DNA from 3 places in the Janthinobacterium sp. GW822-FHT07H10 genome. Region 2 is predicted to be linked to each of the others. Evidence: predicted binding sites of a transcription regulator. Region 2 holds the regulator's gene; each other region holds the start of a gene.
The links. Region 2 encodes HrcA, which represses chaperone genes, less so after heat shock. Its sites were predicted from a motif close to TTAGCACTCNNNNNNNNNGAGTGCTAA; they were not measured.
Positions count from the first base shown of each region.

Region 1 (7,789 bases), 690 kb from region 2:
GCGGACCTTGCGGTGACTTGACGGAGAGAAACTCTGCCGCCACGCCCAGCGCGGCCAGCACGGCAATGCGGTCGTTGCCCTTGACCTTGCCGGCGTCGCGGATGGCCTTCATCTTGCTATCGAGATAGATCGCCGCTTCGCGCAAGGCGCGCTCTTCGCCATCGCGGCACACCATGCTGTAGGCCTGGCCCATGATATTGACATCGACACGCGGCATTACGCTTCCTTCTCGTTCTCGGCAAGGTGATCGCCGGTGACAGCGGCGGCTTCGGAAGCGGCTTGCTCCAGGCCGGCCTGCACCAGTTCCGGGATTTTTTCCAGCAAGGCTTCCACGCGCTCCTGCGCCTCGCGCATGCGTTGCACATACAGCGCGTTTTCGGCGGCCAGGGCGACATTGTCCTTGCGCAACTGCGCGTTTTCACGGCGCAGCGCGTGGGTCATTTCGGCCAGCAGGCCGATTTTGTCGGATAATTCGTTGAATTCGGAAATCATCCCGCCACTATAGGGCGGACGCTCCCCGGGCGTCAATCGAATCAGGCCGCTGTCACACATATTTACATCAATGCAGCGCAGTTGCCGTGAAATACATGCTTTTTAACGCCACGGCGCGCTTGCCGCCCTGCAGCAGGCCGTCCTAGCGATGCCCTTCGAAGTCCGGTTCGATGTCCAGGCTGCCGTAGCGGTTTTCGCACGCACGGCGCGTCAATTCCTGCTTGCCGCCCTTGCCGTCGAGCACCATCGTCAAGTCGCGACACGTGGTAAAACTGCCAGGCTTGGTGCCGGTCGCGGATGGCGTCAAGGTCACCAGCAAGGCCTGGGCATTGCCCAGCCCCTTGTTGCTCCACTGGCGGCTCTTGCCATCCTCTTCATCCTTCAAGGTGCGCACGGCCGCCTTCAGCAGCGATGCCTGCTCTTTGGCATTCAGCTTGGCCACCGTCACGTCCGACAGGAAGGGCGGATACACGACGGGCGCCGGGCCCTTGCCCTGCACATCCCAGTTGCCGCTGTTCTGCGAACAGGTGCGGCGGCTCAGGTCCTGCGTCTTGCCGCCCGCCGTGACGACGAACTTCAGGTCGCGGCACATGTGCGCCTTCAGGCTGTGCTCGGTCATGCCGGAATTGCTGAAGTTATACGTGGCTTTCACCAGCACGCCGCGGTCGCCGCCGTTGTCCCACACATGCGCTTCCTGGTCGTCGTCATCCTTGTTCAAGTCGTTGAACAGGTCATTGAGCAGCATTTCCTTTTCCAGCGGCGTCAGGGTCGCCACGGTGATCTCGTCGACGATGGTGGCCGCTGGCGCGGCAGCCGTTTGCGCGACGGCATGGCCCAGGCAAGCGAGGCCGATGACGGCGGCGCCTAGCAGGCGCAGCGCGGGGCGGGAAACAGGATAGGGCATGATGTGCTGCATGGTGTGCTTTCTGGCGCAGTGGCGATATTGATATGTAATATCAATCATCTTATCAAATTTCATAGTGAAATCTGTTTCCTGTGTGTACAGGAACGCCCCCCATCCGGACGACATGCTAGAGTCGCTGCTGTTGCTGACGCCCGGGAACTTGGCTTGCGCCAGCGCAAACCCTGCGTAAATGCAGGCTGCGCAGAACGTCTATGCATATCTTCCCGGAGAATAAGCCCTTGAATAAGCCCCCTACCGTCCCTATAATTAGCACTCGTTAGTAGAGAGTGCTAACAAACTCTTTCGTAGCAATCCTCAGGAAATGATGGTGCTTGCCAGGCCACTGCAGGGAATGCTACGCGGCGGGCGACGCCGCGATGCACCACTGCCGGATACGGGCAAGGACAGGATGACATGGGGTTTGCTTGACCGTTGCGGGCTGCTTTCAACGGCGGTCACTGAAAGCAGGCCTGGCGCTGTGCCAGGCATGTATTCATTTAGCAACACTTATCCATTGAACTTTAAGGAGTTTTGTATGAATCTGCGCCCATTGAACGATCGCGTCATCGTCAAACGCCTCGACCAGGAAACCAAGACTGCGTCCGGCCTCATCATTCCTGATGCAGCTGCTGAAAAACCGGATCAAGGCGAAGTCCTTGCCGTAGGCAATGGCAAGATTCTCGACGACGGCAAAGTCCGTCCTCTGGATGTCAAAGTGGGCGACCGCGTCCTGTTCGGCAAGTACGCCGGCCAAACCGTCAAAGTTGACGGCGATGAGCTGCTGGTCATGCGCGAAGAAGACATCATGGCGATCGTCGTCAAGTAATTGTTTCCACGTTGTAGACAGATACATCCCGAAACTCAGGAGAATTGAACATGGCAGCTAAAGAAGTAGTATTCGGCGACGCAGCGCGCGCCAAGATGGTCGAAGGCGTCAACATCCTCGCCAACGCAGTCAAAGTAACGCTGGGCCCGAAAGGCCGCAACGTGGTCCTGGAGCGCTCGTTCGGCGCCCCTACCGTCACCAAGGATGGTGTGTCGGTAGCGAAAGAAGTTGAACTCAAAGACAAGCTCATGAACATGGGCGCGCAAATGGTCAAGGAAGTTGCTTCCCGCACCAGCGACAACGCCGGCGACGGCACCACCACCGCGACCGTGCTGGCACAAGCCATCGTGCGCGAAGGCATGAAGTTCGTTGCCGCCGGCATGAACCCGATGGACCTGAAGCGCGGTATCGACAAAGCTGTTGCAGCAACCGTCGAAGAACTGGCGAAAATCGCCCGTCCTTGCACCACGACCAAGGAAATCGCCCAGGTTGGCGCGATCTCGGCCAACTCGGACTACTCGATCGGCGAGCGTATCGCTGAAGCGATGGAAAAAGTCGGCAAGGAAGGCGTTATCACCGTTGAAGACGGCAAGTCGCTGAACGACGAGCTGGACATCGTTGAAGGCATGCAGTTCGACCGCGGCTACCTGTCGCCATACTTCATCAACAACCCAGAGAAGCAAGTTGCCGTACTGGACAGCCCATTCGTCCTGCTGTGCGACAAGAAAATCTCGAACATCCGTGACCTGCTGCCGGTACTGGAACAAGTCGCAAAAGCTGGCCGTCCACTGCTGATCATCGCCGAAGACATCGAAGGCGAAGCGCTGGCGACCCTGGTTGTGAACAACATCCGCGGCATCCTGAAAACCTGCGCAGTGAAAGCACCTGGCTTCGGCGACCGCCGCAAAGCCATGCTGGAAGACATCGCTGTCCTGACGGGCGGCCAGGTGATCGCTGAAGAAGTCGGCCTGACCCTGGAAAAAGTGACCCTGGCCGAACTGGGCCAGGCGAAACGCATCGAAGTGGGCAAGGAAAACACCATCGTTATCGATGGCGCCGGCGAAGCTGCCTCGATCGAAGCACGCGTGAAACAAGTGCGCGTACAGATCGAAGAAGCGACCTCGGACTACGACCGTGAAAAACTGCAAGAGCGCGTAGCCAAACTGGCTGGCGGCGTTGCCGTGATCAAGGTTGGCGCAGCCACCGAAGTCGAAATGAAAGAGAAAAAAGCCCGCGTTGAAGATGCACTGCACGCAACCCGCGCTGCCGTCGAAGAAGGCATCGTGCCTGGCGGCGGCGTAGCCCTGCTGCGCGCACGCGCCAACATCACGGTCAAGGGCGACAATCCTGATCAAGATGCCGGTATCAAGATCGTCCTGCGCGCAATGGAAGAGCCACTGCGCATGATCGTGCAAAACGCTGGCGAAGAAGCTTCGGTCGTCGTGGCAGCCGTACTGGCTGGCTCGGGCAACTACGGCTACAACGCTGCCAACGGCACGTATGGCGACATGGTTGAAATGGGCGTCCTGGACCCAGCCAAAGTGACCCGTTCGGCGCTGCAAAACGCCGCTTCGATCGCTTCGCTGATGCTGACGACCGACTGCATGGTCTGCGAAATCGCTGACGACAAGGCAGGCGGCGGCATGGGCGGCGGCATGGGTGGTATGGGCGGCATGGGCGGCATGGACGGCATGATGTAATGTCCTGCGGCTCCGCGCGCAGGCGACGGCGCGCGGAGCCGCCTGCGCCGGGCAGGAACAGGCAGACCAAAAGCTGCCAGTGCCTCCCCGGCGGCCCCGAAAAGCTATCTTCTACGGAAGGTAGCTTTTTTTTCGCCTGTTGACGTGGCCAGCCCGCTTGGCAAGCCCGGCGATTGCCGGCCTGTGCGTTTTGCTTTAGCATGGCCGCCATCGACCTTCTTTCTCACGCCCACACCACCATGCCGCCACGCGCCTCCTCTTCCAAAACCGCCATCATCGCCGGCACCCTGGCCGGCTTGCTGGCCGCCGCCCTGGCCGCCTTTTACGTCTACCAGCAGCCCGCGCAGCACGGCAGCAATGCCCCGGCCGCGAGCAGCCAGACGGCGGCGCAAGAGCAGAATGCGCGCGCCGTCGATGCGCTGATGGCCTTGCCCGAGATCAAGGCATGGTCGGCGCATATCGAAAAAGCCTCGGCCGGCCGCGCGCATGGCGCCGTGATGGAAACGTCACCCGAGACGCGCCTCGTCGATGGCCAGCCCTACTATCAGCTGAGCTTTTTCGAAAGCACGCCGGACGCGGCTCACCGTTGGGAAAGCTTCGTCGTCTCGCCGGACGGCAAGCGCATCCTTATCGACGACATCGTCAGCGGTGACCTGCTGAGCCTGGAACAATGGCGCAAGGACAGCGCGCCCATGCAGCGCATCGCCACGCAGTAAGCCCGCCTACGCCGGCGCGCCCTGCGGCGCCGCGCCGCGCACGCGCGCCACCCACCACACCGTCCACAGCGACAAGGCCGCCGCCAGCCAGCCATTCCAGCCATAGCCGCCGATGTGGCCGGCCGCATCCGTCTGCAGGGTCAGGCCGCCCAGCCAGGCGCCGAGTCCGCTACCCAGGCTTTGCAGGGCCGAATTGGCGCTGAGGAAGGCGCCGCGCTTGCGCGGCTCCGGGATGGTCGTCAGCAGTGCCTGCAGCGGTATCGTGCGCCCCGACACGAGGGCCATAAAGAATGGAAACACCAGCATCAGCGCCAGCAGCGGCAACTGGGGCAGATGCGTCATGAACAGCAGCGGTGCGATCGACAGCAACGAGACCCAGCGATAGACCTGCTGCTTGCCGGCCCGGTCCGCCCAGCGGCCGATCAGGCGCGCCGTGAAGATCGTGGCGCAGCCGCCCGCCAGGTAGACCCAGGTGACGTCGGCCGGCGCCAGGCCCATATTCCCCACCAGCACGGGCGAAATGAAGGGAATTACCAGCATGCCCGCCGTCATGTTGACAATGGACAAGGCAAACGCCTCGAGGTGGCGCCGTTCGCGCAGCAGCGCCAGCAGGTTCGGCAGCACCTGGCGCAACGGCGTCGGGGCCGCGCCCATGTGCGCCGTCAGCGACGGCAGCACGCGCGCCGCGCCCAGCCAGATCAGCAGCGACAGCACGACCAGCAGGAAAAAGGGCGAAGGCCAGCCGAAGTGCGCGGCCAGCACCACGCCGATCGGCACGCCGCCCACGGCCGCCATGGCAAACGAGGTCATGACGATGCCGGTGGCCGCGCCGCGCCGCTCGGCGGGAATCACGTCGCCGATGATGGCCATGACGATGGCACCGAGCACGCCGCCCGTCAGCCCCGCAAACGCGCGCGACCACAGCAGCACGTGGAAGTTCGGCGCCAGCGCGCAGGCCAGGTTCGACACGGTAAACAGGCAAAACATGGTCAGCAGCAGCTTCTTGCGGTCGAAGCGGTCGATATACGTGGCCGCCAGCAAGCCGGACAAGCCGGCGCACCAGGCATAGGCCGAGACGGCGCCGGAGACGGCGGCCGGGCCGATATGGAATGCCTGCATCAGCTGGGGCGCCAGCGGCATCATCACCATGAAATCCATGATGACGGTAAATTGCGTCAGCGCAAGCAACCACAGCATCGCGCGCTCGCGCGCCGGCGTCAGCATGGGCACCGGCATGGACAGCGGCGCGGGCGTCATGCCAGCGCCTCGATGTCGGCACGCGCCCGGCGCAGGATGGCGCGCATGGCGTCCAGCCGGCTGGCATCGGACTCGCCCGCGCGCCCGCGCGCCAGCACCGCCGCCTTCAGCTCGTGCATCAGGTGGCGCAAGTCGTCGTCCGCGCCAGCCGGCGCATCCACCCTGGCGGCGATGGCGTCCACATAGGCGCGGTTGGCGGCCAGGAAGGCCAACCCCTCGGGCGTGATGCTGTGCAGTTTCTTGTTACCGTCGAGGCTGACGGCCACGTAACCGTGGCCCACGAGGCCATGCATGAGCGGATAGATGGCGCCGGGACTCGGCGCATACGCGCCGCCGGCACGCTGTTCGATGGCCTTGATGATGTCGTAGCCATGGCGCGGCTTGTCGGCGATCAATTGCAGTACGAGGTAGCGCAGGGTGCCCGCGTCAAACATCTTCGGGCCGCGCGCGGCGGGAACAACGCTGGCAACGGCGCCCGGCGCATCGCCCTGGCTGTGCGGGGCGGCGCGCAACAGCTGGTCGCCGCGATGGAAGTGCAGCATGGTGGCTCCTTAAGATATATCTCAATAAGATATATCTTATGTTCGAATATGGCGCAGCGCAAGGTTTACTTTCTGGCATCGAAGCCCGATACTCGCCGACATGCCTGCCCACACTGTCCGTCCCCTCGCGCCCGACGACGCTGCCGCCTACCGCGCGCTGCGCCTGGCCGGCATCGCCGAACTGCCCGCCGCCTTCTGCACCACGCATGCGGCGGAAAGCGGCTTGCCGCTGGCACAGATCGCCCAGCGCCTGCAGACGACGCCATACCAAATAATATTTGGCACTTTCAAAGGAGAACAGTTGATCGCCATGGCTGGCCTGCGCCGCGAGCCGATTGCCGTCGTACACGACAAAGCCAGCCTGTGGGGCGTCTACGTGGCGCCGCAGGCGCGCGGCCAGGGCGTCGGGCGGCAGTTGCTGCGCGCCGCCATCGCCCATGCCAGCAGCATCCCCGATCTGGCCCGGCTGCGCCTGGCCGTGGCGCAGGACAACCATGCGGCGCTGACCCTGTACCTGGCATGCGGTTTCGTGCTGGCGGACGAAGCGGCATCGCATGGCATGTTGCAAATGCAATTAGTACTGCCGCGTCCTGCCATCGCAACGACGCAAAGTAATGTCTTTATGAAAATCAATACCTTACAATTCCTTGCGAAATAGCCAAGGGGCCGTTTTTTCTGTTGCAAGCAAACGCGGCAGGCCTTAGCATCGCGGCTTACAAAAAATACTTGGGGAGAGCCAATGTCATCGGCCGAGACACAAACCGCCACGGGAAAAATGCCGCGGCAAATACCGTACATCATCGCCAACGAAGGCTGCGAACGCTTCAGCTTTTACGGCATGCGCAACATCCTGACGCCATTCCTCATCAGCACCTTGCTGCTGATGATCCCGATCGACCAGCGCACGGGGGAAGCCAAGCACGTCTTCCATACCTTCGTCATCGGCGTGTATTTCTTCCCGCTGCTGGGCGGCTGGCTGGCCGACCGCTTCTTTGGCAAGTACAACACCATCTTCTGGCTCAGCCTCGTGTATTGCGCCGGCCATGCCTGCCTGGCCGTCTTTGAAAACAATGTCAACGGCTTCTATTTCGGCCTGTTCCTGATCGCCTTCGGCTCCGGCGGCATCAAGCCGCTCGTGGCCTCGTTCGTCGGCGACCAGTTCGACCAGACCAACAAGCACAAGGCCAAGCTGGTGTTCGACCTGTTCTACTGGATCATCAACTTCGGCTCCTTCTTCGCCTCGCTGCTGATGCCGATGTTCCTGCGCGACTACGGTCCGTCGATCGCCTTCGGCATCCCCGGCGTCATGATGCTGGCCGCCACCATCGTCTTCTGGATGGGCGCCAAGAAAT
Region 1 is NZ_JBXAKS010000001.1:816,848-824,636, reverse strand. It holds gene AC1RDJ_RS03695 (cell division protein ZapA) at 1-217, opposite strand, end outside; gene AC1RDJ_RS03690 (DUF904 domain-containing protein) at 217-492, opposite strand; gene AC1RDJ_RS03685 (hypothetical protein) at 635-1,408, opposite strand; gene groES (co-chaperone GroES) at 1,932-2,222, shown strand; gene groL (chaperonin GroEL) at 2,273-3,922, shown strand; gene AC1RDJ_RS03670 (hypothetical protein) at 4,123-4,638, shown strand; gene AC1RDJ_RS03665 (MFS transporter) at 4,645-5,895, opposite strand; gene AC1RDJ_RS03660 (PadR family transcriptional regulator) at 5,892-6,437, opposite strand; gene AC1RDJ_RS03655 (GNAT family N-acetyltransferase) at 6,538-7,095, shown strand; gene AC1RDJ_RS03650 (POT-type proton-dependent oligopeptide transporter) at 7,213-7,789, shown strand, end outside.
Region 1: groES (co-chaperone GroES) is a predicted target of HrcA. The motif match lies at 1,664-1,690, and genes of this name have one in related genera.

Region 2 (7,789 bases):
GCTGCCAGCCACGCTACTTAGCCCGGATTGCAGGCGATTTGCACGGTGGTGACTTTGGCTTCGCCCATGGTGCCCACGCCGGTGCCCGGCGCCACGGCGCACTTCAGGCCAGTTGGCTGGGTAAACACGCTGATGCCATAGTTGTCGCCATCGGCGACAGGCAGCCCCAGGGTAAAGGTCGTGCTGTCCTTCGCCACCGTGGTTTGCGCATTACCGTTGATCAAAACCAGTCCATCCGCCGTCAGGCCCGTAATCGTGCCGCCCACCGTGTAGGTGTTTTGCGAACACAGGACCGATGCTTCGATGCTGACGTAGTGACCGGCCGAACCGGTGCCGCCACTGACGCTGCAATTCATGTGGGCAGGGTTTTGCTTGACCGTGATGTCGTAGCTGGTGCCGTAATCGATGCTCTTGCCAAATTTGAACTTGGTGGCGCCGGCGGCAGGCGTGACGCTGTCGCCGCCGTTGACCAGGATCAGGCCATTGGTGTTCAAATTGCTGATGGTGCCGGTGACCTCATACGAGGCCTTGCCACCGCAAGCAGCCAGTCCCAGGGTCAGCAGCAGCGCGGCGAGTGGGCGCAGGCAGGATAACTTCATGTATTTCTCCAATAATGTGGTGACGAATCGCGTGGCTTACCGCGGTGTGCAGGTCAGTGTGGCGCTGGTCGTGGCGGCGGAACCCATGGTGCCGACGGTATCGCGGCCATCGGCGCTGGCGGAGCCCTGGAAACGGCACGTCAGGCCCGTTGGATAGGTCGTTATGGAAATATTGTAGGGAATGCCATCAGCGATGGTCGGGAACGTGTAGGCGGTGCTGCCTGCCAGCGGGCTGATGCTGTTGACGCCCATTGCCAGGGTCAGGCCGTTCGCGGTCAGGCCCGTGATCGTGCCGCTCAGCGGATAGGTGTTGGTCTGGCAAACAACCACGGCCGGCGATATGGAGTAGCTCGATGCCTTGCCGCTGCCATTGACCATTTTGCAGACGGCGCCTTTCGGCTGCTGCTTGATGGTAATGTCATAGCGATCATCATTGTTGAGCAGCTTGGTGAAAGTAAAGCCGGAGGCACCCGCCGTGATGGGCAAGCTTTCGTCGCCGTTCTGGAGGATCAAGCCATCTTTTGCCAGGTTCTGGACTTGGCCTTGCAGATACAGATTACCGCCGCTGCCGCCGCAGGCTGCCAGTGTGGCGGCGCAAGCCGCCGCCAGCATCGAGCGCAGGTACAAATTTTTCATACATTCTCCAAAACGAATTAGGTAGGGTAGCGCAACGCGGACGCTGGCGCCGCATTGGAATGGCGCCTATTTTAGTCTATCTGGCAAGCCGATTGATCTTGCCTTGTATCTCCGTGTAACAATTTTTCTGCGCGAAGCGCCCGCCAGGCCCCATTTGTCGACCGGGCGCCCATGCCGCCAGCGGCGATCGGTGCGACAATACAGGCAGGCCGCGCATCGTGGCGCGGCACCCATTTGCGAGTCCCATGTCACCTACCTCTGTAAAAACGGCCGTGCCGCCCAAGGCCATCCTGTTCGACCTCGACGATACCTTGTGGCCCATCGCCCCCGTGATTGCCGCGGCAGAAACCCTGTTGCACGACTGGCTGGCCACGCATGCGCCGAAGGTGGCGCAGCAGTTTTCCATCGAGCTGTTGCGCCAGCACCGCCTGGCCATGCTCAATGAACAACCGCATTTTCATGGCAACCTGATTGAACTGCGCCGCGCCGGCCTGCTGACCGCCTTCGAGGCCGCCGGCGAGGATCCCGCCCTCGTCGACGGCGCCATCGCCCAGTTCCTGGCCGCGCGCCACCGCGTCCAGCCGTATGGCGACGTCCTGCCCGGCCTGGCCTGGCTGGGGCAGCGCATGCTGGTCGGTTCCATTTCGAATGGCAATGCGGACCTTGAAATTATCGGCCTGGCGCAGCATTTCAAGGTATCGATCGCCGCCAGCGACTTTGGCGTGGCCAAGCCCGATGCGAGCATTTTCCTGGCCGGCTGCGCCGCGCTGGGCGTGGCGCCGCGCGACGCCGTGTATGTCGGCGACGATTTATATTTCGATGTGACGGGGGCGCAAGGGGCGGGCATGCGTGCCGTGTGGATGAACCGCAAGGGCAGCGATGCGCACCTGGCGGCCGGCGTGCAGCCCGACGCCATCTGCGCCAACTTTGATGAATTGCTGCTGTGGCTGCAGGGGCAACTGGAAGATTGATCGCCGCTGGCCGGGCGAACGTGCATAATAGCTGCTATTGACGCACGTTTGGCCGCCTTCGCTGCCGTTTGCGTCGCAGAATACTTGCTTAACTACAACATCATGCAACTCGATACACGTGCCCAAACCCTGCTGAAAGCCCTGGTCGAGCGCTATATCGCCGACGGCCTGCCGGTCGGTTCGCGCGCCCTGTCGAAGATTTCCGGCCTCGACCTGTCGCCGGCCACGATCCGCAACATCATGGCCGACCTGGAAGAACTCGGTTATGTGTCCAGTCCGCATACCTCGGCCGGACGCATACCCACGCCGCGCGGTTACCGTATCTTTGTCGACACCTTGTTGACCGTCAAGCATCTGGACGAGCATCTGGTGGAGTCGCGCATGCGCCTGCAGACGCCGCAGCCGCAGCGCACCATCGCCAACGCGGCGCAGATGCTGTCGTCGCTGTCGCAATTCGCCGGCGTGGTGCTCAGTCCGCGCCGCGAATCCGTGTTCCAGCAAATCGAATTCCTGCGCCTGTCGGAAAAACGCATCCTGCTCGTCATCGTCGCTCCCGGCGGCGACGTGCAGAACCGCCTGCTGTTGACGGAAGCCGACTACACGCCGGCGCAACTGGTGCAGTCGGCCAACTACATCAACCAGAATTACGGCGGCCTGTCGTTCGACGCCGTGCGCGTGCGCCTGCAGGGCGAGCTGCGCCAGTTGCGCGACGACATGGGCAGCCTGATGCAGGCGGCCGTGGAAGCGGGCAGCGAAGCGATGGCCGACCATAGCGACGATATGGTGATTTCAGGCGAGCGCAACTTGCTCAGCGTGAGCGATCTGTCATCGAATATGAGCTCGCTGCGCCAGATGTTCGACATGTTCGAGCAAAAGACGGGCTTGATGCAGCTGCTCGACGTATCGAGCAAGGCGACGGGCGTGCAGATTTTCATCGGCGGCGAATCGAACCTGGTGCCGATGGATGAAATGAGCGTGGTGACGGCGCCGTATGAAGTCAACGGCAAGATCGTGGGAACGCTGGGAGTGATCGGGCCGACCCGCATGGCGTACGAGCGCGTCATCCCGATTGTCGATATCACGGCCAAGCTGCTGTCAAGCGCACTGAGCCATCACTAGGGACAGCTGACCATACCTGCTGCGCGTCGGTTTTGCCAGGCGTTGTATCGCAGGGTATTACGCGAGCCGCTCCCGTGGGAGCGGCAAGCTTGCGTCAGGCTGATTTGTGCGGGCAAGCGACCTTGATGCAGTTGCCGTAGATGGCCAAGGCGTGTTCGGCGATCTTGAAGCCGCGTTCTTCGGCCACTTTTTGCTGGCGGACTTCGATGTCTTCGTCGAAGAATTCCTCGACCCGGCCACAGTCGAGGCACACCAGGTGGTCGTGGTGGGAGCCTTCGTTGAGCTCGAAAATCGCCTTGCCGGTTTCAAAATGGTTGCGGTTAAGCAAGCCGGCTTGTTCGAATTGCGTCAGGACACGGTAGACAGTTGCCAAACCGACATCCATATTGTCGGCCAGCAGAATCTTGTAGACGTCTTCCGCTGTCAGGTGGCGTACCGGGCTACTCTGGAAGATATCGAGTATCTTCAGCCGTGGCAGGGTCGCTTTCAGGCCGCTTGCCTTGAGATCACTAGGATTGTTACTCATGTTTGTTGCTCGTATGTGGGTCAGGTGCTTTATCATATAGCGTTTTGTGCGACATCGTGTCGCGTTTTAGAGCAGCTGGGACTCTCAAGTAGCATTCCTAGCCCTTGAAGAATCACGTTAAGTCGTGATATATCCTTGATTTATAATGGATTTTCTAGCGAAATTGCCTGTCACAATCAGGTTTTCTTCGCCGGCTATGACACCTTCAAATTGGTGGAGGTGTTTCCTGGTTACAGCTTCTATAGGTAGCCATGGAGAATTTTTGTCTTCAAAAGACGAGAAGTCATGCTTCATGGAATGATAATGCAGGTGGCGTTACATCTGCTTACAATTTTCTTTTTGTTAACATTCCATCTTCAAGGTGAAATGTCAGCACCTTATCGCTGTCATTTCCTATGCAGAACGCAAAGTTCTGTGATGCCTTGTCGTGCTCTCCTTTGTCCAGTTTTTGGGCGAGGTGTCGCCACGACCGGATGTACGACCATTCGTAGCCTACCTAGGCATGCGACGCCGGTAACGGCGTGGTGTGAAGCCCCGGGAACAATGTACCCCCATGTCTTTGGTGCCGCATATGCGCAAGCAATTCGGCAGAGACTGCCAGCAGCGAGGCGGTTGAGGGGCTAGGCTAATACCGCATGGGTAACATATGTGAACTGTCGAATGAACCCTCGTAAATATGGATGGGCCCAAGCTGCTGTTGGCCCTGACCAAACGGTGCGTGATTGGTTATCTTCGTAGAACGTGAGGATACGTCGTCGTGGGATCACCGGGGGATAGACAGACCCTAAACGGTTAGTGGCAACGAAGCCGTTGCCTCGGTATCACGGAGAACGTGGTAAGCCCGACTCTCCGCCGCCAGTTGTGTTGGTTGCGGCAGGCAATCCGCAAGGAGCGCTGTTGGAGGAGCGGGTAGGGGATGATGGAAAAAGCGAATGCCGGACTGTAATGGCCCGGACAGGGATTCAAGATTTGTCCCAGCCTGAAAGGGCGCCCACTTCCATCTGGTGTAGTAGTCGTTTAACGGCTGTATCGACTTGCGTAGTTATTGTTAACTGCCCAAAAGACAAAGTCCTCCCCGGGGAGGCATGCGTATGAATGGGCATCAACTATCCGAGGTTCAGCATGAGAGTAACTGATGGCTGTGTCATTGGTTCTGCGGCCTCGCATGTTCCTGACGAGTGGGCCTCCATTGATTGGCGGCGCGCTCAAAAGAATGTGAGGGCCATGCAGATTCGCTTAACGAAGGCAACATTTGAAGGCGACTGGCGCAGGGTGAAAGCCCTGCAACGGTGGCTGACTCGCTCGTTTTGCGCGAAAGCGTTGGCAGTCAAACGAGTGACAGAAAACCAGGGCAAACGGACGGCAGGTGTCGACCGTGAACTTTGGGATACTCCGCAGCAGAAACACGCTGCTATTGCGCAGTTGAAGACGCGTGGCTATCGACCCTTGCCGTTACGGAGAGTCCATATTCCAAAATCAAATGGGAAGATGCGCCCGTTGGGCATCCCCTGCATGATGGATCGTGCCCAGCAGGCATTGCATTTGCTGGCACTCGATCCTGTACTGGAATCGGTGAGCGATCCAAATTCATATGGATTCAGGAAAAACCGCTCAACGGCCGACGCGATGTCTCAGATGTTCTTGCGCCTGTCCCGCCGGGCCTCGGCTCAGTGGGTGCTGGATGCGGATATTGAAGGATTCTTTGACAACATTAACCATGACTGGCTGCTCGACCATGTTGCTATGGACAGGGCAGTGCTCCGTAAATGGTTGACGTGCGGGGTGATTGACCGTGCGCATTTGCTTGCAACGACGGCAGGAACGCCACAGGGAGGAATCATCTCTCCAGCGCTGGCGAATTGGACGCTGAATGGACTGGAAGCGGACCTTCAGAAACATCTTGAACTGAGATGGGGATCGGCCAAAGCTATCAAGCTACAGGTCGGTGTCGTACGATACGCAGATGATTTCGTAGTAACAGGCGCTTCAAAAGAGCTGCTAGAACACGAAATACGACCCTGGATAGCCACATTTCTCGCACAACGGGGATTGCGACTGTCCGAAACCAAAACCAGGATCGTGCATATTAACGAGGGCTTCGACTTCCTTGGGTGGAATTTCCGTAAGTATTCGGAAACGCTGCTCATCAAGCCGAGTAAGAAGAATGTGAAAGCATTCTATGAAAAGCTAAGGACGTCCATCAGTGACAGTCTCGGACTCAAGCAGGAGGATTTGATTCGCCTGCTCAATCCGATGCTACGGGGCTGGGCGCAGTACCACAGTCCTGTAGTGGCCAAAGAGACGTTCACGCGTATGGAGTTGCTATTGTTCTGGCGACTCATGCGCTGGGCCAAACGCAGGCACCCGACAAAAAGCGTTGACTGGTTGCGCCAGAAATACTGGCGACAGATCGGCGACAGAAATTGGGTGTTTGCGGTCGATGCAAACAGGAGAGATGGCACCAGAGGTGTGATGGAGTTGTATTCACTGGCGAATACCCCCATAGAACGGCATCGGAAAATCAAAGGGGCTTTTCATCCCTATGACCCTGAGTGGGAGATGTACGGAGAGACGCTACGACAGGAGCGCATGCTGAAAAATATGCGCTACCGCAAGGAGTGGATTCGTCTGTATGTTGACCAAGAGGGCCGGTGCGTACGCTGTGGATATGCGATGGATTTTGATACAGGATGGCACGACCATCACATCGTGCATCGGTCAGATGGAGGCACCGATGCACTTGGAAATCGCGTATTATTGCACCCTGATTGCCATGCCCAAATACATAGTCTGGGTTTGACTGTAGTGAAACCGGTTCCTGTATAGGGACTTTTATTATGCTTGAGCCGTGTGCGATGAAAGTCGCAAGCACGGTTCTTAGGGGGGAGAGGCACCAGTAATGGGTCTCTCCTACCCTCCAGCGGGGAGTGCCAAAATATGCATTTTTTGGCTGGCCGGTCACTCCTGGCGTTTTGTTCATCAAATTGAGGTCATTTATGCGCGTAACACCGGCTGTATTGCCATCTCTCTGGCACCGTATTTCATTTCGAGCTCCAGTCGTGGCGGGCATGGTCTGTGTCGCGCTGACGCTGTCTGGCTGTGCCAGCCGCGGCATCCTCGGCGAAAAGCCCGCCGTCACGCTGAAAGAGGGCAAGGAAGTCTTGCCCGAGCAAGGCGCGCAGACGACGACCGTCACGCCGCTGCAGAAATTCATGTGGTTTTTCTCGCCCTATCGTCCTGACATTCAACAAGGCAACTTTATCTCCGAAGAGATGCTGGCCCAGTTGAAAGTGGGCATGACGCGCGACCAGGTGCGTTTCGTCCTCGGCACCTCCCTGCTGACCGATATCTTCCATGCGGACCGCTGGGATTACCCATTCCGCCTGGCCCGTGGCAATGGCGAAACCACCAGCAGCCGCGTAGTCGTGTTCTTCGACAAGGAAGGCAAAGTGGCGCGCTTCGAAGGCGGCAACCTGCCGACCGAGAAAGAATACATCGACCGCATCGCCGGACCATCGCCATTCGCCAAGGTGGCCAAGGCCGATGTGCCAGCCGCTGTCGTGCCGTCGCCCGTGGCGCCGAGCGCCGTGCCGGTGCCGGCCGATGCCACGCCCGCCATTCCTGTGAGCAAGCCTGACGTGGCACCGGCGCCTGCCGCCGAGCCTGTACCTACTGCCGAGCCCACCAAATAAGTTGCTGTAAGAGAATAAAATGACTGAACTGAAAATCGCCATCGCTGGCGCCAGCGGCCGCATGGGCCATATCCTGATCGAAGCGGTCAGCAATGCGCCCGACGCCGTCCTGGCCGGCGCGCTCGACCGCGCCGGATCGCCCTCGCTCGGCCAGGATGCGGCCGCCTTCCTTGGCAAGCCTGCCGGCGTGCCGATCGAGTCCGACCTGGCCGCAGGCCTGGCCGGCGCCGATTACCTGATCGACTT
Region 2 is NZ_JBXAKS010000001.1:124,311-132,099, forward strand. It holds gene AC1RDJ_RS00555 (hypothetical protein) at 18-599, opposite strand; gene AC1RDJ_RS00560 (hypothetical protein) at 636-1,235, opposite strand; gene AC1RDJ_RS00565 (HAD family hydrolase) at 1,481-2,206, shown strand; gene hrcA (heat-inducible transcriptional repressor HrcA) at 2,309-3,325, shown strand; gene fur (ferric iron uptake transcriptional regulator) at 3,420-3,851, opposite strand; gene ltrA (group II intron reverse transcriptase/maturase) at 4,947-6,677, shown strand; gene AC1RDJ_RS00585 (outer membrane protein assembly factor BamE) at 6,920-7,543, shown strand; gene dapB (4-hydroxy-tetrahydrodipicolinate reductase) at 7,563-7,789, shown strand, end outside.

Region 3 (7,789 bases), on a different contig from region 2:
CACGCTTCATGAACTTATACGCAAGCCTTTCCCAATCGGATTCAGCTATTTATACGGGGCAAGGGAAGGCGTAGAATGCACACCACGTTCTTTCGGTATGCGAGCAAGCCCCTGGTATGGACACTGACCTGCAAGCACTGCAACCACCTTCCGCCTTCAGCATCAGCGATGTCGAGCGCGATACCGGGCTGGCCAAGGAAACCTTGCGTGTCTGGGAGCGCCGCTACGCCTTTCCCCAGCCGCAACGGGATGCCTTTGGCGAACGCAGCTACCCGGCCGAGCAGGTGCAAAAACTGCGCATGGTGAAGCGCTTGCTGGACTTGGGCTTTCGCCCCGGCAAGATCATGCAGCACAGCACCTTGCAGCTGCAGCAACTGGCCAGTGCCGGTGCGGCGCCTCCCCAGCAGGCGCAACCGCAACTCGAGCACTACCTGGCGCTGTGCCGCAGCCACCAGATGACGGAGCTGGGCGACGCCTTGCGCCAGGCGCTGGCCAGGCTGGGCTTGAAGGCCTTCACCGTCGACATCATCGCGCCGCTGACGGCCATGGTGGGCGAAGCGTGGGCCTGCGGCGAGCTGGCCGTGTACGAAGAGCATCTGTATAGCGAAACCTTGCAAACGGTGATGCGCCACGCGATTTTTTCCCTGCCACAACAGAGCAATCCCAGCCTGCGCACGCCGCGCATCGTCCTCAGCACCCTGCCGCAGGAACGCCATGGCCTGGGGCTGTTGATGGCCGAGGCCCTGTGCGTGGCCGCTGGCGCGCATTGCATGTCGCTGGGCGTGGAAACGCCGCTGACGGACATCGTCGCCGCCGCCCGCGCGCAGCGGGCCGATATCGTCGCCTTGTCGTTTTCCAGCGCCAGCAAGGAACGCCAGACGCGCGACAGCCTGCGCCAGTTGCAGGCCGGCTTGCCGGCCACGGTGGAAGTGTGGGCCGGCGGACGCAGCCCCGCGCTGCACAAGCGCCCGCCGCCCTTTTTGCACGTGCTGGACTTGCGCCAGGTGGAGGAAAGCATCGCCGACTGGCGCCGCCGCCATCAGGCGGATGCCCTGCAAACCCACTGAACACGGGAGAACTGCGGCGATCTCCGTGGAAACGCGCGCAATGTTGCCAATCGAACAGTAAAGCATGAAGCGCCGGGCGCGCTCTGGTAGAATAGCCCGTATCGACAGTGTCCGGCGCCGCCGGGCCCAAGGTCAGCACCCGCCACCACACATCCATGTTTAGTTTCTTCAAGAAAAAACCCGCCGCCCCTGAAGCCCTGCCTGTCAGTGTCGAGCCTGCTACCCCTCCCGCCGCCACTGTCCCGCCGCCTGCCGCCCCTGCCGCTGCGCCCCTGAGCGGCGCGCCGGCCGAGCTCGTGCCCGTGGTCGTGGCTGCCGAACCCGAGAAAAAATCGTGGATGACGCGCCTGAAGGCGGGCCTGTCGAAGACGTCGAATACCCTGTCCGTGCTGTTCGTCGGCGCGAAGATCGACGACGCCCTGTACGAAGAGCTGGAAGCCGCGCTGCTGATGTCCGACGCCGGCATCGACGCCACGGAATTCCTGCTGACGGAACTGAAGAAAAAGGTCAAGGAAGACAAGCTGCTCGACGCCGCCGCCGTCAAGGCCGCGCTGAAAGTGCTGCTGATCGACCTGTTGACACCGCTGGAAAAGCGTTTCGAGCTGGGCCGCCACAAGCCACTCGTGATGATGATTTCCGGCGTGAATGGCGCCGGCAAGACCACCACCATCGGCAAGCTGGCCAAGCACATGCAGTCGAATAACCAGTCCGTGCTGCTGGCCGCGGGCGACACCTTCCGCGCTGCCGCGCGCGAGCAGCTGATGGTGTGGGGCGAGCGCAACAACGTGACCGTGATTTCGCAGGAATCGGGCGACCCGGCCGCCGTGGCCTACGACTCCGTGCAGTCGGCCAAGGCGCGCGGCATCGACGTGGTGATGGTCGACACGGCGGGACGCCTGCCGACGCAGTTGCACCTGATGGAAGAATTGAAGAAAATCAAGCGCGTGATCGGCAAGGGCATGGAAGGCGCGCCGCATGAAACCCTGCTCGTCATCGACGGCAACACGGGCCAGAACGCCTTGACGCAGGTCAAGGCGTTTGATGACGCCCTGCAGCTGAGCGGCCTGGTGATCACCAAGCTCGATGGCACGGCCAAGGGCGGCGTGCTGGCGGCGATTGCCCGCGTGCGCCCCGTGCCCGTGTATTTCATCGGCATCGGTGAGAAAATTGAAGACTTGCAGCCCTTCGTGGCTGCCGAATTTGTCGAAGCGCTGCTCGGATAAGCCCATACATGATTGAATTTCAGCACGTCTCCAAGCAATACTCCCCCGATGCAGTGGCGCTCAGCGACATTTCGCTGAGCATTGCCAAGGGCGAGCTGGTCTTTCTGGCCGGCCCGTCCGGCGCCGGCAAATCCACCCTGCTGAAAATGATCGCCGCCATGGAACGCCCCACTTCCGGCAAGCTGATCGTCAATGGCCAGGACATGGCGAAGATCAAGCCGGCCGGCGTGCCCTTCCTGCGCCGCAACATGGGCCTGATCTTCCAGCAGCAAAAACTGCTCAACGACCGCTCCATCCTGGCCAATGTCATGCTGCCGCTGCTCGTCGTCGGCGCCCACAAGGCTGCCGCAGAGCAACGCGCGCGCGCCGCGCTCGATAAAGTCGGCCTGCTCGACCGCGCCCTCGCGCGTCCGCTGTCGCTGTCGGGCGGCGAGCAGCAGCGCGTCTCCATCGCGCGCGCCATCGTCAACCGGCCGCAAATCATCCTGGCCGACGAACCGACGGCCAACCTGGACCGCGCCAGCGCCAACAAGGTGCTCGACGCGCTGAAAGCGTTCCATTCCGTGGGCGTGACCTGCCTCATTTCCAGCCATGACGAACAGATGCTCGACGCCGCCGCCCGCGTGATCCACCTGAAAAATGGCCAGCTGGTGGCCATCGACAAGGCCACGCAGGCGCCCGTGTTTGCCCCGCCCGACCCCGACTTTTCGCCCACGCCCACGCCCGCGCCGGGCGCCGATGACGGCGAAGGAGAACGCGCATGAGAGGCTGGTTCCGTCAACACCGTTTCGCGCTCGGTTCGGCGCTGATTCACTTGCGCAAGTCGCCGGGCGGCTTTTTATTGAACGTGCTCGTCGTCGCCATCGCCCTGTCGCTGCCGTTCGCCGGCTTGACCATGCTCGACAATGTGCGCCCCATGTCGGAACAGATGTCGGTCGACCCGGAAATCAGCGTCTTCCTGAAAATCGACACGCCGCGCGAGCAAGCCGTGGCCCTGGCGGGCGAAATGCGCAAGATCGTGCGCAACCAGAAGGCCAAGATCGTCTTCATTGCGCGCGAACAGGCGCTCGATTCGCTGAAAAACAAGAGCGGCCTGGCCGACGTGCTGAGCACCCTGGGCGACAATCCCCTGCCCGACAGCTATGTGCTGAAGCTCGACGCGTTCAGCAGCGCCAGCGAAGCGCAGGATGTCGATGCCGTGGCGGAACAGTTGCGCCATCTGCCAGGCGTGGAATCGGCGCAAGTCGATTCGGCCTGGGTCAAGCGCCTGGCGGCCCTGCTGGGCGTGCTGCGCCTGGTGCTGCTGCTGCTGGCCATCACCCTGGGCGTGGCCGTCATCGCCGTGGTCTTCAATACCATCCGCCTGCAAGTGATGCAGCAACGCGATGAAATCAGCATCTCAAAGCTGATCGGCGCGACGGACACCTTCATCCACCGCCCCTTCTATTACACGGGCGCCCTGCTGGGCCTGTGCGCGGGCGCCCTCGCCCTGGGTGCCGTGGCGCTGGCCCTGCAGCCGCTGAATACGGCGATTGCCGAATTTGCCCGCCTGTACGCGTCCGAATTCCAGCTGGTGCCGCTGGCGCCGCTGCCGATGGCCGGCTTGCTGGCCCTCAGTGCCGGCCTCGGCCTGATCGGCGCCTTCCTCTGCGTGCAGCGCCACCTGGCGCGCCTGAACTGACCTGCCCTTCCATGGCGGCGCCCCTGGCGTCGCCATGCGTCTCCCTCTCTTGTTTTTTTGCTATTCGCCCCATACTGTGGTTATCTTGATATTTAGCAAGTATTCTTAAGGCTCGCTTCAGCTTGCGGCCGTAGACTATGCATGTGTCGTAAAGGAGTGAGCGCGCAGCGCCGCACCTTGCCCCGCCAGGCGTACTGGCGTGGTGTTTTAGATAATTCATCAAGTATTAAATCGTCATAGCTTTTAGGCTATCAGAGCGATTAAATGTGCTGATTGGCACTCTCAGGCAGAGAGTGCTAATATAGGGACATACCCAAGCAAGACCGCCATGAGCACCAGATGTAGATGGTGCCGCGACAGGCGAAGTGCAAGACCGAATACGTAAAAACAAGACAAGCAGGGCCATGTCGCGTGACGTGGCCAACTGGAACAAAGCAAGACTACGAGGGAGAAAACATGACTATGATGTCCGCAACGTCCGCATTGGTTCCGACCAAAAATAATGCGCTGGGCCTCGGGTTCACTGGCAATCTGGGCAATATCGACGCCTATATCTCGGCCGTGAACCGCCTGCCCATGTTGACCCACGACGAAGAAATTTCGCTGGCGAAACGCCTGCGCGAAAAAAATGACCTGGCCGCCGCGCAAGAGCTGGTGCTGTCGCACCTGCGCCTGGTGGTCTCGATTGCCCGCGGCTACCTGGGCTATGGCTTGCCGCATGCCGACCTGATTCAGGAAGGCAATATCGGCTTGATGAAAGCCGTGAAACGTTTCGATCCGGACCAGGGCGTGCGCCTGGTGTCGTACGCCATGCACTGGGTGAAAGCCGAGATGCATGAGTACATCCTGAAAAACTGGCGCCTGGTCAAGGTCGCGACGACGAAGGCACAGCGCAAGCTGTTCTTCAACCTGCGCAGCCACAAGACGGGCCTGGACGCGATGACGCCGAAGCAGATCGATGCGCTGGCCAAGCTGCTCGACGTGAAGCGCGAAGAAGTGATCGAGATGGAAACGCGCTTGAGCGGCCGCGACATTGCGCTGGAATCGCCGACCGACGATGAAGACGACAAGTTTTCGCCGATCGCCTACCTGTCGTCGGAGCAAAGCGAGCCGACCAAGGTGCTGGAAGCGGAACAGGTGACGCGTTTGCAATCGGAAGGCCTGGAAACGGCCCTGGGCAAGCTGGACGCCCGTTCGCGCCGCATCATCGAAGCGCGCTGGCTGGCCAACGACGACGGTTCCGGCGCCACCCTGCACGCGCTGGCGGAAGAGTTCGGCGTATCGGCCGAGCGCATCCGCCAGATCGAAGTGGCGGCGCTGAAAAAAATGAAGGGCGCCCTGGCCGCCTACGTCTAATAGCAGGGGAAGGCCGCAGTAAAAAGGCGCCGCAAGGCGCCTTTTAGTTTTGTAGTTTGATGTTTATCAACAGATAAACATTGTCAGCAGTTAAGCTGCAGCCAAACCCTTGACCAGGGTTTCGGCGACCAATTCATTCAGATCCGCGCCGCGTTCCTTTGCCAGGGTCTGCAATTGCAACACCAGATCGCTGTTCAGCTTGACGGCGAACGGCACCAGGCCCAGGGCCTGGTCGCGCTTGCGCTGCTCGCGGCGGTCAACGACCACCGCTTCCTTACCGAATGCACCGGCGCCGGGAACATTCATCTTTCCCATCAGTTTCTTGGCATCGCTTTTGGCCAGGTCGGTTTTTTTCATGGTTGTTTCCTGATTTTCAAAACAGCCATTCTACGCAGTAATCGGTGCGCCGCGTGGCCGACGCATCAATTCACCCGCAGCACGCCAAACGCGCGCCGGGAAAATATCATTTTGTTATTATCATTTTCATCTCTCGCGTGCACGCCATGCCGGGGACGCACTATCTGAAAGGAAAAATATGTCTTACCTTCATCACTCCTGTCGTCGCCTGTTATTCCCCATCTTCATCGCCTGCCTGGCCGTGCTGGCCGGCTGCGGCGCGGCAGGCAGCGCCGGCGACGCGGAAAACACGCCGCGCAGCGTCACCCACGTGCTGTCGCCGGGCGAACAGGTTGCCATCACGGCCACCGATACGCTGAAACTCGAGCGCGTCAACGACAGCCGCTGCCGCAAGGGCGCCGTATGCGTGTGGAAAGGTTACGTCAGCTACAGTTTCAGCCTGATCAACCAGGCTGGCGCGACGGATGTCGTCCTGTCCGATTCCATGCCGGGCGGCGCCAGTTCCGTCACCGTCAACCACCTGACGTTCACCCTGCTCGACGTCGACCCGGCCACGCCGCCGGCCCTGAATGCGGCCGAGCCCACCTACCGGGTCAAGGTCAAGATCACGCAAGGCGCGTTGCCGCGCTAAACGCTGGCGCCATGGCGCCGCTGGCTGTCGGCTGGCGCCTGTTGCCGCTCAAGCATGCCGTAATCGCGCACCACCGTGGCGATGCGCAAGCGGTAATCGTCAAACACGCCATGCCGCCCGGCCGACTGCGCCGCGCGGTGCGCCTCGAGCTGGCGCCACTGCGCCAGCGCCGCCTCGTCGCGGAAAAACGATAGCGACAGCAATTTTCCCGGTTCGCTCAGGCTGCCGAAGCGTTCGATGGAAATGAAGCCATCGACCTTGTCGAGCAAGGGCCGCAGCGCGGCCGCCAGGTCCAGGTATGCCTGGCGGCCTTCGGCACTGGGCCAGACTTCAAAGATCACGGCGATCATGATGCTGCTCCTGCGCTAAAAACAGGGATGCGGGCATTCAGCGACGGCCGGTACGTCCACGCCAGCGGCATGTCTTCCAGCCCATCGGCCCATGCCTGCATGCAAGCGGCGGCGATGGCGTGCGCGATGGACTGGCCCGGACAGGCGTGGCGTCCATGGCCAAAGCCTGGCGTCAGCGCCACCGCTCGCCGCAGCGCGCCAGGCTCCGCCTGCACGCTCGCATCGTGGCAGGCGCTGGCCAGCACGACGATGATCGTCTGGCCGGCGGCCACCCGCACGCCGCCGATGTCCACGTCTTCCGCCGTGTAGCGGCGCGTGTTGTGGATCGCGGGATCGTGCCGGCTGACCTCGCCCAGCATGGCCGGCCACAGCTGCGGTGTGGCGCGCAGTTGCCCGTACAGCCCGGGCTGCGTGCGCAAGGCCACGATGGCATTGCCAAGCAGGCCGGCCGTCGCTTCGCAGGTTTGCGACAGCAAGCCCGCCAGGTTGGCCTGCAGGCCGCCCGTGGCATGCCAGCCCAGCGCTTGCGCCTGTGCCACGATGCTGCCCAGCAAACTGCCGGGCAAGGCATCGGCCTCGCGCAGCAAGCAGCCAAAAGCGTGCAGCAAGGCGCCGGCCGCTTCCTGCGCGCCGGCAAGTTCTTCTGCATTGCTCAGCGGCGACAGACAGGCAACGAAATCGCGCGTCCAGGCGGCCAGCGCCGGCCATTGCGCTGGCGCAAAGCCCAGCACATCGGCCATGGCAAACAGCGGCAGTTCGAACAATGCCTCGTTCAGCTGCGCGGCGCTGGCGGGCACGCGCTCGCCGGCCATCCACAATGTCCGCGCCGGCAGGCGCGCCAGGTCCACCTGGCCCAGCGCGCGCGCCAGCACCTGCTTCGGCACGGCATGCCGCTCGCCGTCGTTCATGCGCACCAGTTCCGCAAAGAGCGCGCCGCACGGCGTGCCCGCCATGTTCAAGGGCACGGCCAGTCCGGGCGGCCGCACGCGGCAAGCCGGATGCTCGAGCACGGCGCACACGCCGGCCGCGCCCGTCGCCAGCCAGCAATCGAGCGACGCCTCGAAACGCAGCGGCGGACCTGCCGCCAGGCGGCGATAGTAGTCATAGGGCGCCGCGTGGGTGAC
Region 3 is NZ_JBXAKS010000009.1:206,291-214,079, reverse strand. It holds gene AC1RDJ_RS20510 (MerR family transcriptional regulator) at 117-1,067, shown strand; gene ftsY (signal recognition particle-docking protein FtsY) at 1,223-2,290, shown strand; gene AC1RDJ_RS20500 (cell division ATP-binding protein FtsE) at 2,299-3,054, shown strand; gene ftsX (permease-like cell division protein FtsX) at 3,051-3,971, shown strand; gene rpoH (RNA polymerase sigma factor RpoH) at 4,434-5,327, shown strand; gene AC1RDJ_RS20485 (hypothetical protein) at 5,418-5,684, opposite strand; gene AC1RDJ_RS20480 (hypothetical protein) at 5,863-6,315, shown strand; gene AC1RDJ_RS20475 (antibiotic biosynthesis monooxygenase family protein) at 6,312-6,665, opposite strand; gene AC1RDJ_RS20470 (cytochrome P450) at 6,662-7,789, opposite strand, start outside.
Region 3: rpoH (RNA polymerase sigma factor RpoH) is a predicted target of HrcA. The motif match lies at 4,245-4,271, and genes of this name have one in related genera.